Regions from separate parts of the Pseudomonas frederiksbergensis genome, predicted to be linked through region 1. Evidence: riboswitches for the same ligand, from Rfam matches in the RefSeq annotation. Region 1 holds a riboswitch; the other holds the start of a gene.

Region 1 (7,931 bases):
CCTACTACTAAACAAGGCGTTCACTGCGAACAAAAAAACGGCGCCCCGTGAGCGCCGTTTTTTGTGGGTGATGGTTTGTCGGGAGGTTGGGGGTGACCCCCAAAAGATCGCAGCCTGCGGCAGCTCCTACGGGAGAATGCGGATGCCGTAGGAGCTGCCGCAGGCTGCGATCTTTTGATCTTAGGGGCGATACAAATGCGCATGCCCCGCGCGGTACAGCGACGATTCACTGAAATGGTCACTGCCCAACACCCGACCCACCAGAATCAGTGCCGTACGCCGAAATCCCTTGGCCTGAACCTTTTCGGTGATGTCTGCCAGTGTCCCCACCACCCAGTCCTGATCCGGCCAGCTGGCTCGATGCACCACGGCAATCGGGCAGTCCACGCCGTAATGCGGCAGCAGTTCAGCGACGATTTTCTCCAGGTGATTGACCCCCAGATGAATCGCCATGGTCGCGCCATGCCGGGCCAGGCTGCCGAACGCTTCGCCCGGCGGCATCGTGGTTTTGTCGGCGTAGCGGGTCAGGATGACGCTTTGCGAGATGTCCGGCAGCGTCAACTCGGCGCCCAGCAGCGCCGCGCACGCGGCGGTGGCGGTGACGCCGGGGATGATTTCAAACGGGATGTCCAGCTCGCGCAGGTGACGAATCTGCTCGCCGATCGCCCCATACAGGCTCGGATCGCCGGAGTGCACCCGCGCCACATCCTGGCCTTTGTCATGGGCGATTCTGATCAGTTCGATGATCTGTTCCAGGTGCAATTCGGCGCTGTTGACCACCTGTTCAGCCTGATGGCCTTCCAGTACGGCTTCAGGCACCAGCGAGCCGGCGTAAATGATCACCGGGCAACTGCGAATCAGCCGCTGGCCCTTGACGGTGATCAGTTCCGGGTCGCCGGGACCTGCGCCAATGAAGTAGACGGTCATGGCCGGCTCCTGTGAAAAAGGGTCAAAGCAAGGCTTCAGATGAAGATTGCTCATGATCGAAGGCGGGATTATCGAGGATTTTACGCAGCGCCGGCCAATGCAAACGTCGCCTGGGCATATTTTTGTCGCGGGATCAGCAATTTTGCCGGCGCCTCGGCCAGTTGCTCGGCGAGGGCCAGTGCAGCGCTTTCCGCTATGCCATAGCAACCGGTGCGCTCGAAGGCAATTTGCGAGTGATGGCTGAGTTGCGGTTGATAGCCGGCCAGTTGTTCACTGCTGAAATACATCAACGGCAGCGCCAGTTGCCTGGCCAACTCGATCAGGCCGGGCTCATCACGTTTCAGGTCGATACTGGCCAGGGCCTTGATCGTCTGCAATTCGATGTGATGAGCCTGCAACGCCTGGTCAAGTAGCGCGCGCAGCGTGCTGGCCGGGCAGCCGCGCTGGCAGCCCAGGCCGATCACCAGCGTTGGCGCTGCGCCCGTTTCACTCATGCGTGGTATTGACCATCGATCTTGCGGCGGAACAACCACGCGCTGATCAGGCCCATGGCCAGCCAAAACGCGGCGTTGGTCAGCTGCGAGGCGATCTTGAATTGTGCTTCGAGGGCTTCGGGCGCCAGCATCGAATGCACTTCAGGTTGTGGCGCGCCGATGATGTGCGGCACGGCCAGAATGGCAACACCGAGTACCTTCAGCAGCCAGTGCCGGGCGAACACGATCAGGGCGATACCGACGGCGGTGGAGGCTGCGGTGCTGATCCACCAGATCTGCCGTTGTGCCAGGTCTGCGGCGGCAGTGCCCGGCAATTCCGGCGGCAAGCCCAGGGTCGGTGCGAGGACGAAGGTCGCGTAACCGGCCAGACCCCAGAGCAGACCTTGAGAGGTGCGGGTCGGTGCACGCAGGGTGTAGAGACCGGCGAGCATCAGCGCAAAACCGACGGCGACCACCAGATTACCGCCGGTGGTCGACAGCACGCGCTGCCAGCCGTCTTCCGGCTCCCAGGCTTGCGCATCGTGGGTGTGACCCGCCATGGCGCCTTCGGCATGTTCATGGACTTCAGCCGCCGGGGCTTTTTCGTAGGTCTCCGCCTGAAGAATCAGCGGCGCGACCCAGAAACTTTGCAGCAGGGTCAGCAACAGGGCGGCCAGCAAACCGGTGAAACCTGCGGTCTGCGCAATACGCTTGATCATGTCGGCAGGTCTCAATGGCACGGGAAGGCAGAGCTGTGACGGGTATCGTGGGCGGCGTTGTGCACCGCGTCGATGTGCGAGAAACCGGCGAAATACACAAGGCACGCGCCCAGAATCGATGCGCCGATAGCGGCAACGAGGCGTTGGCTCAGGGTGGAGGTGCTGCTGGCGGTGGCGTGGCGAGTACTGCTGATGATCGACATGGCGCTTCCCTCTGGTCAGTCAGTGGGTGAATCGAGCGCATGAAAACCCCGCGAGCCAGGCACGCGGAAGCTAAAACAGCGCCCGCCCACCGCGGGTTTGTTATTCGTTGCCCTGTGTCGCAAGGCACTCTGTGTTGCGGGCCGGTCTCCGGGCTCACGAGGGGCTGGCATTCGCCGAACCTGCAAGAATCGCCTTCCCATGCCGAACTGGCACAGTGGATCTGATTCTTCGCTCGCTTACCGTTGCGGGGGCAGCACCGGACTGACATGGCTTTTGAGTAAAGCACATGATTCACCGGTTTCCCGTTTCACCCTGTGAAGGGCACCCGTAACAAGGCGTGTAGGAGAGCATGGGCGAGGGTAGGGCGTCAATTGGCAACGTTTCTCAGCTGCAGTGAACATTGACCCGCCCCGATGCGATGCGTAGCCTTGCGCTTTCGAGGTTCTTTGGCGCGTGCGCCGAAGCTAAGAAGGGAACGCGGTCAATGCCGCGGCTGCCCCCGCAACTGTGAACGGTTGCGTTTCTGCCATGCCACTGCGCTCTTTTGTTTTCAGGCGCGGGAAGGTGCAGAAACCGCCAGTCGAAAGACCGGCCCACCGTCAGCCAGGAGACCTGCCTCGATACAGATTCTCACTACAACCGGGCGGGGTGATCCGGTGGCGAACTCTTCCGCTTTGCGCGCTCAAGCGCCGCCGGTTGTCGTCCCGTATGCCCGCCACCTTGCCAAAGGGCATCCGATGAAAACACTGGCCAAACTCCCCGTCACCATCGTTACCGGTTTCCTCGGTTCGGGCAAAACCACTTTGCTGCGACACATGCTCGATAACGCCCAGGGCCGGCGCATCGCGGTGATTGTCAACGAGTTCGGCGAGCTGGGCATCGACGGCGAAATCCTCAAGCAATGTTCCATCGGCTGCACTGAAGAAGAAGCCAACGGCCGTGTTTATGAGCTGGCCAACGGCTGCCTGTGCTGCACCGTTCAGGAAGAATTTTTCCCGGTGATGCGCGAACTGGTCGCCCGTCGCGGTGATCTGGACCACATCCTCATCGAAACCTCCGGTCTGGCCCTGCCAAAACCGCTGGTGCAAGCCTTCCAGTGGCCGGAAATCCGCAGTGCCTGCACCGTGGACGCGGTGATCACCGTGGTCGATAGCCCGGCCGTGGCCGCTGGCACCTTCGCCGCGTTCCCGGACCAGGTCGACGCCCAGCGCAAGCTCGACCCGAACCTGGACCATGAATCGCCGCTGCACGAGCTGTTCGCCGACCAACTGGCCAGCGCTGACCTGGTGATCCTCAACAAGGCCGACCTGATCAGCCCTGCGGATCTGGCCAAAGTGCGCCTGGAAGTTGCCGAAGAACTGCCGCCAGCGGTGAAAATCATCGAAGCCAGCAGCGGTCGTCTGCCGCTGGACGTGCTGATCGGCCTGGGTGCCGGCTCTGAAGAACACATCGACAGCCGTCACAGCCACCATGACCATCACCACGATGGCGACGACCACGATGATCACGATCACGACGCTTTCGATTCGATTTCCATCGAACTGCCGCAAGCCGACGAAAGCCTGTTGCTCGATGCCCTGACCCAATTGGTGGTCCAGCACGGCATCCTGCGGGTCAAGGGTTTCGCCGCGATCCCGAACAAGCCGATGCGCTTGCTGATCCAGGGTGTGGGCACGCGTTTCGACAAGCACTTCGACCGTCAATGGGCCGCAGACGAAACGCGTAGCACACGTCTGGTACTGATCGGCCAGCAACTGGACGCTGCCTTGCTCGAAGCGCAATTGCGCGCCGCGCTCAGCGTTTAACCCATGCACCTGCTCAGGACCCAGCCCGGCGGTTTCGTCTCGGATGACAACATTGCCGACCTTGGCCAAACCCCCGCCGAGCTGGTGATTCTGTGCAGCGGCGACTCCAGTCTGGCGCTGCTCGCCGAAGCGGCGCAGCAGTTGCCCGAGGACTACCCGAGCCTGCGCCTGGCCAACCCGATGCAGGTGCAGAATCACGCCTCGGTCGACGTGTATGTCGACGAAGTGCTGCGCCACGCCAAGGTGATTCTGATCTCGCTGCACGGCGGGATCGCCTATTGGCGCTACGGCATCGAACGCCTGGTGGAACTCTCGCAACGTGGCGTGCAGTTGATTCTGGTACCGGGCGATGACCGTCCCGACCCGGAACTCAGCGACCTGAGCACCGTAGCGGTCGAAGACCGCGAGCGGCTTTGGCATTTCCTGCGTCAGGGCGGCATGGGCAATGCGCTGGCGTTGTATCGCTGCCTGGCCAGCCGTTGGCTCGGCCGCGATTATCCGTGGGCTGAACCGCAGGTTCTGCCACGTACCGCGATTTACCACCCACACAAAAGCAACGCGACGCTGGGCGATTGGCAAGCCGACTGGCAGGTTGATCAGCCCGTGGCGGCGGTGCTGTTTTACCGTTCGCACTTGCAGGCGGCCAACACCGCCTTCATCGATGTTTTCTGCCAGCGCTTGCAGGCTGCGGGGCTGAATCCGTTGCCGATTGCGCTGGCCAGTTTGAAAGAACCCGGCTGCCTGACGGTGGTCGAGGACTGGCTGGATGACGTGCAGGCTTCGGTGATTCTGAACACCACCGGCTTCGCCCAATCCAGCCCCGAAGCCCCGCACCTGCGGCCGTTCCGGCGCAATATTCCGGTGATCCAGGCGATCTGCGCCCAGGACAACGAACCCGGTTGGCGCGCCAGCGAACAAGGGCTCGGCCCACGGGATCTGGCGATGCATATCGCCTTGCCGGAGCTCGATGGACGGATCATCAGCCGACCGATCAGCTTCAAGGACCTGGCCTGGCGCAGTGAGCGCAGTCAGTCCGACGTGGTCTGCTATCGACCGCAACCCGAACGCATGGACTTTGTCGCCGAACTGGCGCGGCGTTGGGTCGAGCTGGCGCGGGTGGCCAATACTGAAAAACGTATTGCGCTGATCCTCGCCAACTACCCGACCCGCGACGGGCGGATTGGCAACGGTGTGGGGCTCGACACGCCGGCTGCGGCGCTGAATATCCTGCGGGCGCTGCACGCCGAAAGCTATCCGTTGCCCGCCGATTTGCCGGAAAGCGGCACCGCGCTGATTCAGCAATTGCTCGGTGGGGTCAGCAATGACCTGGAGAGCATCGACCTGCGCCCGTGCCAGCAAAGCCTGGCGCTGGACGACTATTTCTCGATGTTCAACGCGCTGCCCGAAGCCAATCGCGCGGCGGTGCTGGAGCGTTGGGGAGCGCCTGAAAACGACCCGATGTTCCGGGGCGGGCGAATGATGATCGCCGGGCTGCGGTTTGGCCTGACCTTTGTCGGCATTCAGCCGGCGCGCGGTTATCAGGTCGATCCGAGTGCGGTCTACCACGACCCGGACCTGGTGCCGCCCCACGGTTATCTGGCGTTCTATTTCTGGTTGCGTAAGGCCTATGGCGCCCACGCGGTGATTCACGTCGGCAAGCACGGCAACCTCGAATGGTTGCCGGGCAAGGGCGTTGGCCTGTCCGAAAATTGCTGGCCAGACGCGTTGCTTGGGCCGCTGCCAAACATCTATCCGTTTATCGTCAACGACCCGGGCGAGGGCGCGCAGGCCAAACGTCGGACTCAGGCGGTGATTATCGACCATCTGATGCCGCCGCTGACCCGTGCCGAAACTTACGGTCCGTTGCGTAGTCTGGAGCTGTTGGCCGACGAGTATTACGAAGCCCAATTGCTCGACCCGCGCCGTGCTCGCGAGTTGCAGCGCGACATCCTCAATCTGGTCCGTGAAACCCACATCGACCGTGAGTTGCAGCTCGACGAGAAGCTCGACAGCGACGCGGACGCGGCGATCTGGTTGCCGCGTCTGGACACCTATTTGTGCGACCTGAAAGAGTCGCAGATCCGCGACGGCCTGCATGTATTCGGTGAATCGCCGAGCGGGCGTCTGCGCATCGATACCTTGCTGGCGTTGCTACGCATCCCTCGCGGCGACGGTCGCGGTGCGCAATCGAGTCTGTTGCGGGCCTTGGCCAAGGCGTTCGCGCTGGGCTTCGATCCGCTGGATTGTGTGTTGTCCGACCCTTGGTCGGGCCCGAAGCCGGCCGAGCTGCTAACCCTCAGCGCTGAGGCGTGGCGCACCGCTGGCGATACTCGCGAACGCCTTGAGTTGTTTGCGGCGCAGTTGATCGAACAGGCGCTGAGCGCTGATGTCGAGCTGTTGGGTCAGCCCGGCTGGGGTGACGTCAACGCGATCATCGATAGCCTGCGCGAGGTGGTCGCGCCGCGACTGGACGCCTGCGGACCGGCAGAAATGCGCGGCTTGCTCGATGCTCTTGGCGGCCGGTTTGTCCCGGCTGGTCCCAGCGGCGCACCGAGTCGCGGCCGCCTCGATGTGCTGCCCACCGGGCGCAACTTTTACTCGGTGGACGTGCGTAACCTGCCGACCACCACCGCCTGGCGTATTGGTTTCCAGTCGGCGAACCTGATACTTGAGCGGCACCTGCAAGACCACGGCGATCATTTGCGTCAGCTGGGTTTATCGGTCTGGGGCACGGCGACCATGCGCACCGGCGGCGACGATATCGCCCAGGCCATGGCGCTGATGGGCGTGCGTCCGGTCTGGGCCACGGGCAGTCAGCGGGTCGACGACTTTGAAATTCTGCCGCTGAGCCTGCTCGACCGCCCGCGCGTGGACGTGACGTTGCGTGTCTCCGGGTTCTTCCGCGATGCCTTCGCCAACCTGATTCGATTGTTTGACGCGGCCGTGCAAGCGGTTGCCGCGCTGGACGAGCCCGATGATATGAATCCGTTGGCGGCCAAGGTCCGCAGCGAGCGTGAAGCGCTGATGCACGCCGGTCTGGACGAAGAGGCCGCCGCCCGACAGGCCGGCTGGCGGATCTTCGGCGCCAAGCCCGGTGCGTATGGCGCGGGCGTGCAGGGCGCTATCGATGGGCGTTTGTGGCAAAGTCGCGAGGATCTGGCCGAGGTCTACCTGAATTGGGGCGGCTACGCTTACGGCGGTTCCGATGAGGGCACGGCGGCTCGGCAGCAGTTTGCCCAGCGCTTGAGTCAGGTTCAGGCGGTGCTGCAAAATCAGGACAATCGCGAGCACGACTTGCTCGATTCCAACGACTACTACCAGTTCCAGGGCGGCATGCTCGCCGCCGTCGAAAGCCTCAGCGGCGAAGCGGCGGCGAGCTACCATGGCGATCACAGTCAGCCGGACTTGCCGAAGATCCGCACACTCAAGGAAGAGCTGAACCGGGTGATTCGTTCCCGGGCGGCCAACCCGAAGTGGATCGACGGGGTCAAGCGGCACGGCTACAAAGGTGCTTTTGAACTGGCGGCCACCGTCGATAACCTGTTCGCCTTCGACGCCACCACGCAGCTGATTGACGACCATCAGTATGTCTTGCTGGCCGACGCTTATTTGCTTGACCCGTCGACCCGCGAATTCGTCCAGCAGCATAATCCGCACGCCTTGCGCGACATGACCGAACGCATGCTCGAAGCTCAGCAACGCGGGATGTGGCAGGAGCCCGGGGCTTATCGGGAGGCGTTGGAGAATTTGCTGTTGGATATTGAAGAAGACAGTTGACCTTGTTGCAGCGGCCAAGCCTGGCA
Region 2 (7,931 bases), 700 kb from region 1:
CAACTTGCCGCCGTAACGCAAGTGGCGGGTAATGGCCGCGTCCCAGCCGTTGGTGCGCAAGTAGTGCAGGTCGCTGCGCACGCTTTTCGAGCCGGGCAGGATGATCAGGTCGGCAGGCGGAATCGGCTGTCCCGGTCCGACGAATTGCAGATCGACCTGCGGGTGCAGACGCAGCGGATCGAAGTCAGTGTGGTTACTGATTCGCGGCAACACCGGCACCACGACTTTGAGCACCTGCTCGGCTTTATCGGTCTGTCGCTGATCGATGCCGTCTTCAGCTTCCAGGTGCAGGTCCATGACATACGGCAGTACACCGATCACCGGTTTGCCGGTGCGCTCTTCCAGCCAGTCCAGGCCCGGTTGCAGCAAGGCGATGTCTCCGCGAAAACGGTTGATGATGAAGCCTTTGACCCGCGCCTGCTCAGTGGCTGACAGCAACTCCAGCGTGCCCACCAAGTGCGCGAATACCCCGCCGCGATTGATGTCGGCGATCAGCACCACCGGACAATTCACGGCCTCGGCGAAGCCCATGTTGGCAATGTCGCCGGCACGCAAATTGATCTCGGCGGGCGAACCTGCGCCTTCGACCATCACCACCGGATAGGCTGCACTCAAGCGTTCGTGAGAAGCGAGCACCGCTTGCATGGCGATGGCTTTGTAGTCGTGATAGGCGACCGCGTTCATGGTGGTCACGGCACGTCCGTGAATGATCACTTGCGCGCCGGTATCGCTGTTGGGTTTGAGCAGCACCGGGTTCATGTCAGTGTGCGGCTCAAGGTTGGCCGCCTGAGCCTGCACGGCTTGAGCGCGACCGATTTCGCCGCCGTCGGCGGTCACCGCGCTGTTGAGTGCCATGTTCTGCGGCTTGAACGGAGCCACGCGAACACCCTGGCGCGTCAGCCAGCGGCACAGCGCCGTTACCAGGGTACTTTTGCCGGCGTCCGAGGTGGTGCCTTGCACCATCAGCGTGGTCATAGGGTTTCCTTGGCGTAGGCGTCGAAAGCGTGCTCGAGGCGCTGCCAATCGGCTTCATCGGCCGGCAAGCCAAACCGCAGGCTGCTGTTGTGGGCGAACAGACGCAGCAAGATGCCTTGCCTGGCCATGAACTCATGCAGCTGCTCTGCGCGCTCGGTGATCAACCATTGAAACAAGGCACAACCACCTTGCGGCTTGAAGCCGTGACGCTCAAGGACTTCAGCCAGACGCTGACTGGCCTCTTCAGTGCGCTCGCGCTGGCGAGCGTGCCCTTGGGTGTCACGCAAACAGACCTGACCCAACACCCGGGTTGGCCCGCTGACCGCCCAAGGGCCGACCTGCTCGGCGAGCAGCTTGAGCAACTTGCGCTCAGCCAGTACGAAGCCCAATCGCACCCCGGCCAGACCGAAAAATTTGCCGAACGAACGCAAGACGATCAAGCCGACCTGATCGGCATAAGACGACAGGCTTAGCTGCGGGGTGTTGTCCATGAAGGCTTCGTCGACTACCAGCCAGCCGCCGCGCTGCGCCAACCGTGCATGCCAGTCGAGCAGGCGTTCCGGGGTCAGGCTCAGGCCGGTGGGATTGTTCGGATTGACCACCACCAGCACGTCGAGGCTATCGAGGAAAAAGTCGACTTCCTGCTCCAGCACTTCACGCACGATGTAGCCGTTGCGGCGCCAGGCCTCGGCGTGCTCGGCATAACACGGCGAGAGCACGCCGACTTTGCCGGTTCGACGCAGACGTGGCAGCAACTGGATAGCCGCCTGAGAGCCAGCGACCGGCAGCACCTGCGTGGCGCCGTAGTATTCGCGCGCGGCCTGCTCCAGGCCGTCATCGGTTTCCGGCAAACGCGCCCAGGCCCGCAACGGGATGTCCGGGATCGCCCACGGCCAGGGTGCCAGACCGCTGGACAAGTCGAGCCAATCGGCTTCGGCGATGCCGTAATGCAACGCCGCCTTGCGCAAGCGGCCACCGTGCTCAAGCATAAAGCTCGGCTCCCACACAGAGAATCAGCAGCCACAACCCTACCCCGCGCTGAACCAGTTGCCAGCCGCGATCGATGGAATTGGCGTCTGCCGGCAGACCTTCGCCCAACTGAGGACGCTGATGCAGCTCACCGTGATAGATCGCCGCCCCCCCCAACTCGACCCCCAGGGCGCCAGCGCCAGCGGCCATCACCGGCCCGGCGTTCGGGCTGTCCCAGGTTGGCCCCTGCGTGCGCCAGCATTTGAATGCCAAACGGGTTTTGCCCAGCAGCGCGTAGGTCAACGCCACCAGACGCGCCGGAATATAGTTGAGCACATCGTCGATTTTCGCCGCCGCCCAGCCGAAGCGCTCAAAGCGTTCATTGCGATAACCCCACATGGCGTCCAGGGTATTGCTCAGCCGATAGAGCACCACCCCCGGCGCACCGGCGACAGCAAACCAGAACAGTGCGGCGAATACGGCATCGCTGCCGTTTTCCAGAACTGATTCAGTGGCGGCGCGGGCCACTTCGGTCGAGTCCAGCTCACTGGTCTGGCGGCTGACCAGATAGCCGACACGCTTGCGTGCTTCATCCAGGTCGTCACTGCGCAGCGCTTGAGCTACCGGCTCGACGTGCTCACCGAGGCTGCGCAGGCCAAGGGCGCAATACAACGCGAGAATCTCGATGATCCAGCCGATGTAAGGCAGCCAGGACAATGCAGTGATCAACAGGGTCAGCGGCAACACCGCAATCACCCAGGCCGTGACACCGTGACTGCGCCAGCCACGGCCGGCGGAGTTGAAACGTTGCTCGATACGATCGGCAAAACGGCCGAACGCCACCAGCGGATGCCAGCGCTTGGGTTCGCCCAGCAGCGCGTCCAGCGCGACCCCGGCGACACTCAGCAACGCCACACTCATTGACTCACTCCCCAAAAATTTTCGTACAACAGTTCACTCAGCGGACGCGCCTGCGCCCAGCCTTCAAGGACCAGCATCGGCGCCGGGTAAAACGCCTTGACCGGTCCCAGGCACAACACCGCCAGCGGCTTGGCCCCCGGCGGCAGGCCGAGCAAATCCGCCAATGCCTGCGGTTCGAACAACGAGACCCAGCCCATGCCCAGACCTTCGGCACGGGACGCCAGCCACAGATTCTGGATCGCGCAGGACAACGACGCCATGTCCATTTCCGGCAAGGTCCGACGACCAAAGATATGCCGCTCGCGATCATCCATCAGCGCGGCGACCAGCACTTCGGCGCAGTCGTTGATGCCTTCGACTTTCAGCTTCATGAATTCGTCGGTGCGTTCACCCAGCGCCTGCGCAGTGTGTACCCGCTCCTCTTCCACCAGTTGCTGGATCTTGCCGCGTAACGCTCGGTCGCTGATGCGGATGAATCGCCAGGGCTGCATCAAGCCGACACTCGGGGCCCGATGCGCCGCTTCGAGCAATCGCCGAAGCAGTTCGGGCTCGACGCTGCCGCCACTGAAGTGACGCATGTCGCGACGTTCGGCAATCGCGCGATAAACCGCTTCGCGCTCGGCCTCGGAAAATGCGTTGTCGGTCATGGCTGCTTCGCGGGCAAGCCCGCCCCCACAGGGTTCAGGTCTGGCGCAAACAGCGCGGCGATCGCCGATGGATTGGACGGGAAATAAAAGTGCACATAGGACGCCGTCATCCGCCCGTCACGGAAAACCGCCTCGGCACCGCGCCCGCCGTTAGGGCTCAGACCACGAGCGATTGGCTCAAGCTCGGTGCTGGTCAACGAATGGTGATAAGTGTGGCCGCGCAGCGCGCCTTCGGGCAATTCGACCGCTTGCAGGGCCAACGCCGCCAGGCGTTTTTGCATCACCGCATCACCCGCCAGCAGCCCCACCAACTCAGCCCGCGTGCCATCGACATCGGTCAGTGAGTCGAGCAAATACAGCATGCCGCCGCATTCGGCCAGCAACGGTTTGCCGGCAGCATGGTGCGCGCGAATGGCATCGAGCATTGTGCTGTTTTCAGCCAACGCCACATGGTGCAATTCCGGATAGCCACCGGGTAGGTACAGGCTGTCAGCTTCTGGCAGTTCGCGGTCATGGATCGGCGAGAAGAATCGCAACTCGGCGCCCATCGCCCGCAACAAATCGAGGCTCGCGCCATAAGTGAAGGCAAACGCTTCGTCGCGAGCCACGGCAATTCGCACACCGGCCAACAATGGCTCGGCAACGATCTCTTCCGGCGCAGCGAACTCGACGGCAGGCGGCAACGCCACTTCGCAGCTGCTGGCCAACGCTTGGGCGGCTGCGTCGAGGCGCAGATCGAGGTCATTCAATTCACTGGCTTGAACCAATCCAAGATGACGGCTCGGCAGTTCGATCCCGGTTTCCCGGGACAAGGCACCATACCAACGCAGGCCTTCGGTCAGGCTGCCTTCGAGCAGTTGCGCGTGACGCAAGGTGCCGACGCGGTTGGCCAACACACCGGCAAACGGCAAATCCGGCTGATAACGCGCCAGCCCCAACGCCAGCGCACCGAAGGTCTGAGCCATGGCAGTGCCATCGATCACGCCCAGTACTGGCACGCCGAAGTGCCGCGCCAGATCGGCGCTGGACGGCGTGCCATCAAACAGGCCCATCACGCCTTCGATCAAAATCAGGTCAGCCTCAGCGGCCGCTTCCCACAACAAACGGCGACTTTCCTGCTCACCGACCATCCACATGTCCAATTGATAGACCGGCGCACCGCTGGCGCGCTCGAGAATCATCGGATCGAGAAAGTCCGGGCCGCATTTGAACACCCGCACCTTGCGCCCCTGATTGCGATGCAAACGGGCCAGCGCGGCAGTGACGGTGGTCTTGCCCTGACCGGAAGCCGGCGCGGCAATCAATACCGCCGGGCAATAACGACTGCTATTCATATAAAGAGGCTCACAGCTCAACGCCTTTTTGCGCTTTGATCCCGGCCTGGAAGGCATGCTTGATCATGCCCATTTCGGTGACCGTGTCGGCCAGCTCGATCATCTCCGGCTTGGCCCCGCGACCGGTAACTACCACGTGCTGCATCGGCGGACGGGCCTGCAAGTCGCTGAGCACCTGGTCGAGGTCCAGATAGCCATGTTTGAGCGCGATGTTCAGCTCATCGAGCACTACCAGACCAACGCCTGAGTCACGCAGCAATTCACGGGAGACTTCCCACGCGGCCTCGGCGGCGGCGATATCGCGCTGGCGATCCTGGGTTTCCCAGGTGAAACCTTCGCCCATCACATGGAAGCGCACTTGCTCCGGAAAGCGACGGAAGAACAGTTCCTCGCCGGTACTGCTGCGCCCTTTGATGAACTGCACCACGCCGCACTGCATGCCATGGCCCATTGCCCGGGCGAGCATGCCGAACGCAGAACTGCTTTTGCCCTTGCCGTTGCCGGACAGAACCAGCAGCAAGCCGCATTCGTTCGGCGAGTTGGCGATACGCTCATCAATCACGGCTTTCTTGCGCAGCATGCGCGCCAGATGGCGTTCGTCACGATCGGGGGAATCAGTCATGGGGGAGCTCTCCGTTGAGGCTGGATAACGGCGGGCAGGCATAGAAATAGACGGCAAGAAGCCTGGCATCGCCCACCGTGATGCCGCTGGATGAATCAGGCCGGTCTCCGGGCTCATGAGCGGCTTGCGCCTGACTGCGCGCCTTCCCATATCGATCTACGACACAGTGGCTCAAAGCACAGTTTTTACTCATTTACCGTTGCGGGGGCAGCGCCGGGATCGTCGCCCGTTCTGTCAAAGAACGCGCCCTCACCGGCTTCCCTGTTTCACTCGGTCGACCACTGGGTCACAGAGCACCTGAAACAAGTCGCGAAGGTTAGAGGGTTGGGGGTGGAGCGTCAATTAAAGCCGGGGGCTCATCAAAAGCAGATCGACCGCCGGAGCTGCGATCGTTGCCATCAGCCCATTATTTTTTGCGGCACAGCGTCAAACCATCACCCAAAGGCAACAACGACAGATCGACACGCGAGTCATCCTTCAAGGCACGATTAAGTGCCTGGATGGCTCGGGTGTCTTCGCTCGCGGGATTTTCTTCCAGTACTCGTCCACTCCAGAGCGTGTTGTCGAACACCGCCAGACCACCGCTTCGCAACAGGCGCAAGGCGCTTTCCAGATAGGCCGGATAGTTGGCCTTGTCGGCATCGATGAACATCAGATCGAAGCAACCACCCAGCCCTTGCTGCTCAAGTTGGGCCAGCGTTTGCAGCGCAGGGGCCAAACGCAAATCGATGCGCCCAGCGAGGCCTGCCTCCTGCCAGTAACGGCGCGCCGTGGCGTTGTACTCTCCGGGAATGTCGCAGCAGATCAACGCGCCGTCATCCGGCAAGGCGGCCGCCATGCACAAGGCGCTGTAGCCGGTAAAGGTGCCGACTTCAAGCAAGCGTCTGGCACCCGTAAGCTTGACCAGCAACGCGAGAAACTGCCCCTGCTCGGGCGCCACCTGCCAGCGCGCCATGGGCAGCGCCTGGGTTTCGTCACGCAAGCGGCGCAACAGCGGTGTTTCGCGCAGGGATACGTCGAGCAGGTAGTTGTAGAGGGATTCGTCGAGATTGAGTGTGCGAGCGGTCATGACAACCTCTGCGAACTAGAAATTGTGCGCCAGATGTTCGGGCTCAATAACACGCTTGGCGCTCAGGTAGGCTCTCTGCCAATAGGCCTTGGACAAACTGTCCAGCTTCACCGTACCCCCCGTGGCGGGTGCATGCACGAAGCGACCTTCACCAACGTAGATCCCGGCATGGCTGACTTGCGAGCCGCCATTGGTGGCGAAGAAGATCAGATCACCGGTCTGCAGTGCCTCTTGGCCGACACTCGGCGCTTGCATGCCGATCATCTCGCGAGTTGAACGCGGCAGGGAAATACCCGCCGCATCGCGGTAGACGTAGCCGATCAGGCCGCTGCAATCGAAACCCGAATCCGGCGTATTGCCGCCCCAACGATAAGGCGTACCGACCAGACCCAGTGCCCGAATCAGCACGTCTTCAGCGGCAGGCGAGAAAGATTGAACGGGAGCAAAAACCGGGGCGCGAACGACTTTAACAGGCGGCGGAGTACGACTGGCACAGGCGCTGAGCAGCGCTGCGAAGAAGATAAGTACAAGGCGGGCCGACATCGTCATATACAGAACATCCTGATCTGGCTGCGGCTTTCTCTGCCGAGAGACTGAAAACAAAACCGCGTAAGCAGGGCTTACGCGGTTAGTTAGTCAACAATAGATCAGGATTCTAGCGGCTACGCGCCAAACTTCAAGTAAGACTTTAAGTTAGCCTTACAAAAAGTCCGCTTACTTGCTTGCCGTGACCGTCGTTGGTGCCATGGCGAGCGCTCGCTTGGCCTCAATGAAAGTCTTGCTCCAGTAGCTGTCGCCCAGGTTATCGACCCGGACACCACCGCTGCGGCGGCTGCTGGAATGGATGAACTGGTCATCACCCAGGTAAATCCCGGCGTGACTGACGCGACCGCGACGACCATTGGTGGCGAAGAACAACAAGTCGCCAGGCTTCAGGTTGTTGCGGGAGACCAATGGGGCATTCACGTTGATCATTTCGCGAGTGGAGCGCGGCAGGTTCATGCCAGCCTCTTCACGAAACAGATAACCGATGAAACCGCTGCAATCGAAACCGGCTTCAGAGGTACCGCCCATACGGTAACGGGTACCGACCAGGGACAAACCACGTTCGAGAATGCTGTCGGCCAGAACCGGAAGCTGGTAAGGCTTGCTGCTGGCAAAATCGGCCAGCTCTTTTTCGGTCGCCAACTCTTCCTGATAAATAACGGAAGACTGGGCAGTCGCTGAATTTTTAATCTGCTGATCGTTTTGTTGCGAGACCGGGGAATGAACCGCGCAACCAAAAAGCAGGGTGACAAGTGCGAGAGGCACGAGGGGTGCGAAGCGATTTAGCATGGGCACGACCGTGGCTGAAGTTGTAAAGAAGGCGAGACTATGCCTTCTATCGTCCTCAT

The links. Region 1 has a riboswitch for cobalamin ahead of BLL42_RS24805 (CbtB domain-containing protein). Riboswitches for the same ligand answer to the same signal wherever they lie in the genome.
Region 2: linked by a shared signal. The riboswitch ahead of cobO (cob(I)yrinic acid a,c-diamide adenosyltransferase) and the one ahead of BLL42_RS24805 (CbtB domain-containing protein) in region 1 are both predicted to bind cobalamin.

What each region holds. Positions count from the first base shown of each region.
Region 1 is NZ_CP017886.1:5,148,627-5,156,557, forward strand. Features, by position in the region: gene nfuA (Fe-S biogenesis protein NfuA) at 1-11, shown strand, start outside; gene cobM (precorrin-4 C(11)-methyltransferase) at 181-927, opposite strand; gene BLL42_RS24795 (cobalamin biosynthesis protein) at 1,008-1,421, opposite strand; gene BLL42_RS24800 (CbtA family protein) at 1,418-2,119, opposite strand; gene BLL42_RS24805 (CbtB domain-containing protein) at 2,131-2,322, opposite strand; cobalamin riboswitch at 2,445-2,667, opposite strand; cobalamin riboswitch at 2,746-2,957, shown strand; gene cobW (cobalamin biosynthesis protein CobW) at 3,061-4,128, shown strand; gene cobN (cobaltochelatase subunit CobN) at 4,132-7,905, shown strand.
Region 2 is NZ_CP017886.1:4,446,716-4,454,646, reverse strand. Features, by position in the region: gene BLL42_RS21300 (cobyric acid synthase) at 1-975, opposite strand, end outside; gene cobD (threonine-phosphate decarboxylase CobD) at 972-1,964, opposite strand; gene cbiB (adenosylcobinamide-phosphate synthase CbiB) at 1,957-2,865, opposite strand; gene bluB (5,6-dimethylbenzimidazole synthase) at 2,862-3,512, opposite strand; gene BLL42_RS21280 (cobyrinic acid a,c-diamide synthase CobB) at 3,509-4,846, opposite strand; gene cobO (cob(I)yrinic acid a,c-diamide adenosyltransferase) at 4,857-5,468, opposite strand; cobalamin riboswitch at 5,550-5,784, opposite strand; gene BLL42_RS21270 (class I SAM-dependent methyltransferase) at 5,875-6,537, opposite strand; gene BLL42_RS21265 (C40 family peptidase) at 6,553-7,086, opposite strand; gene BLL42_RS21260 (C40 family peptidase) at 7,252-7,872, opposite strand.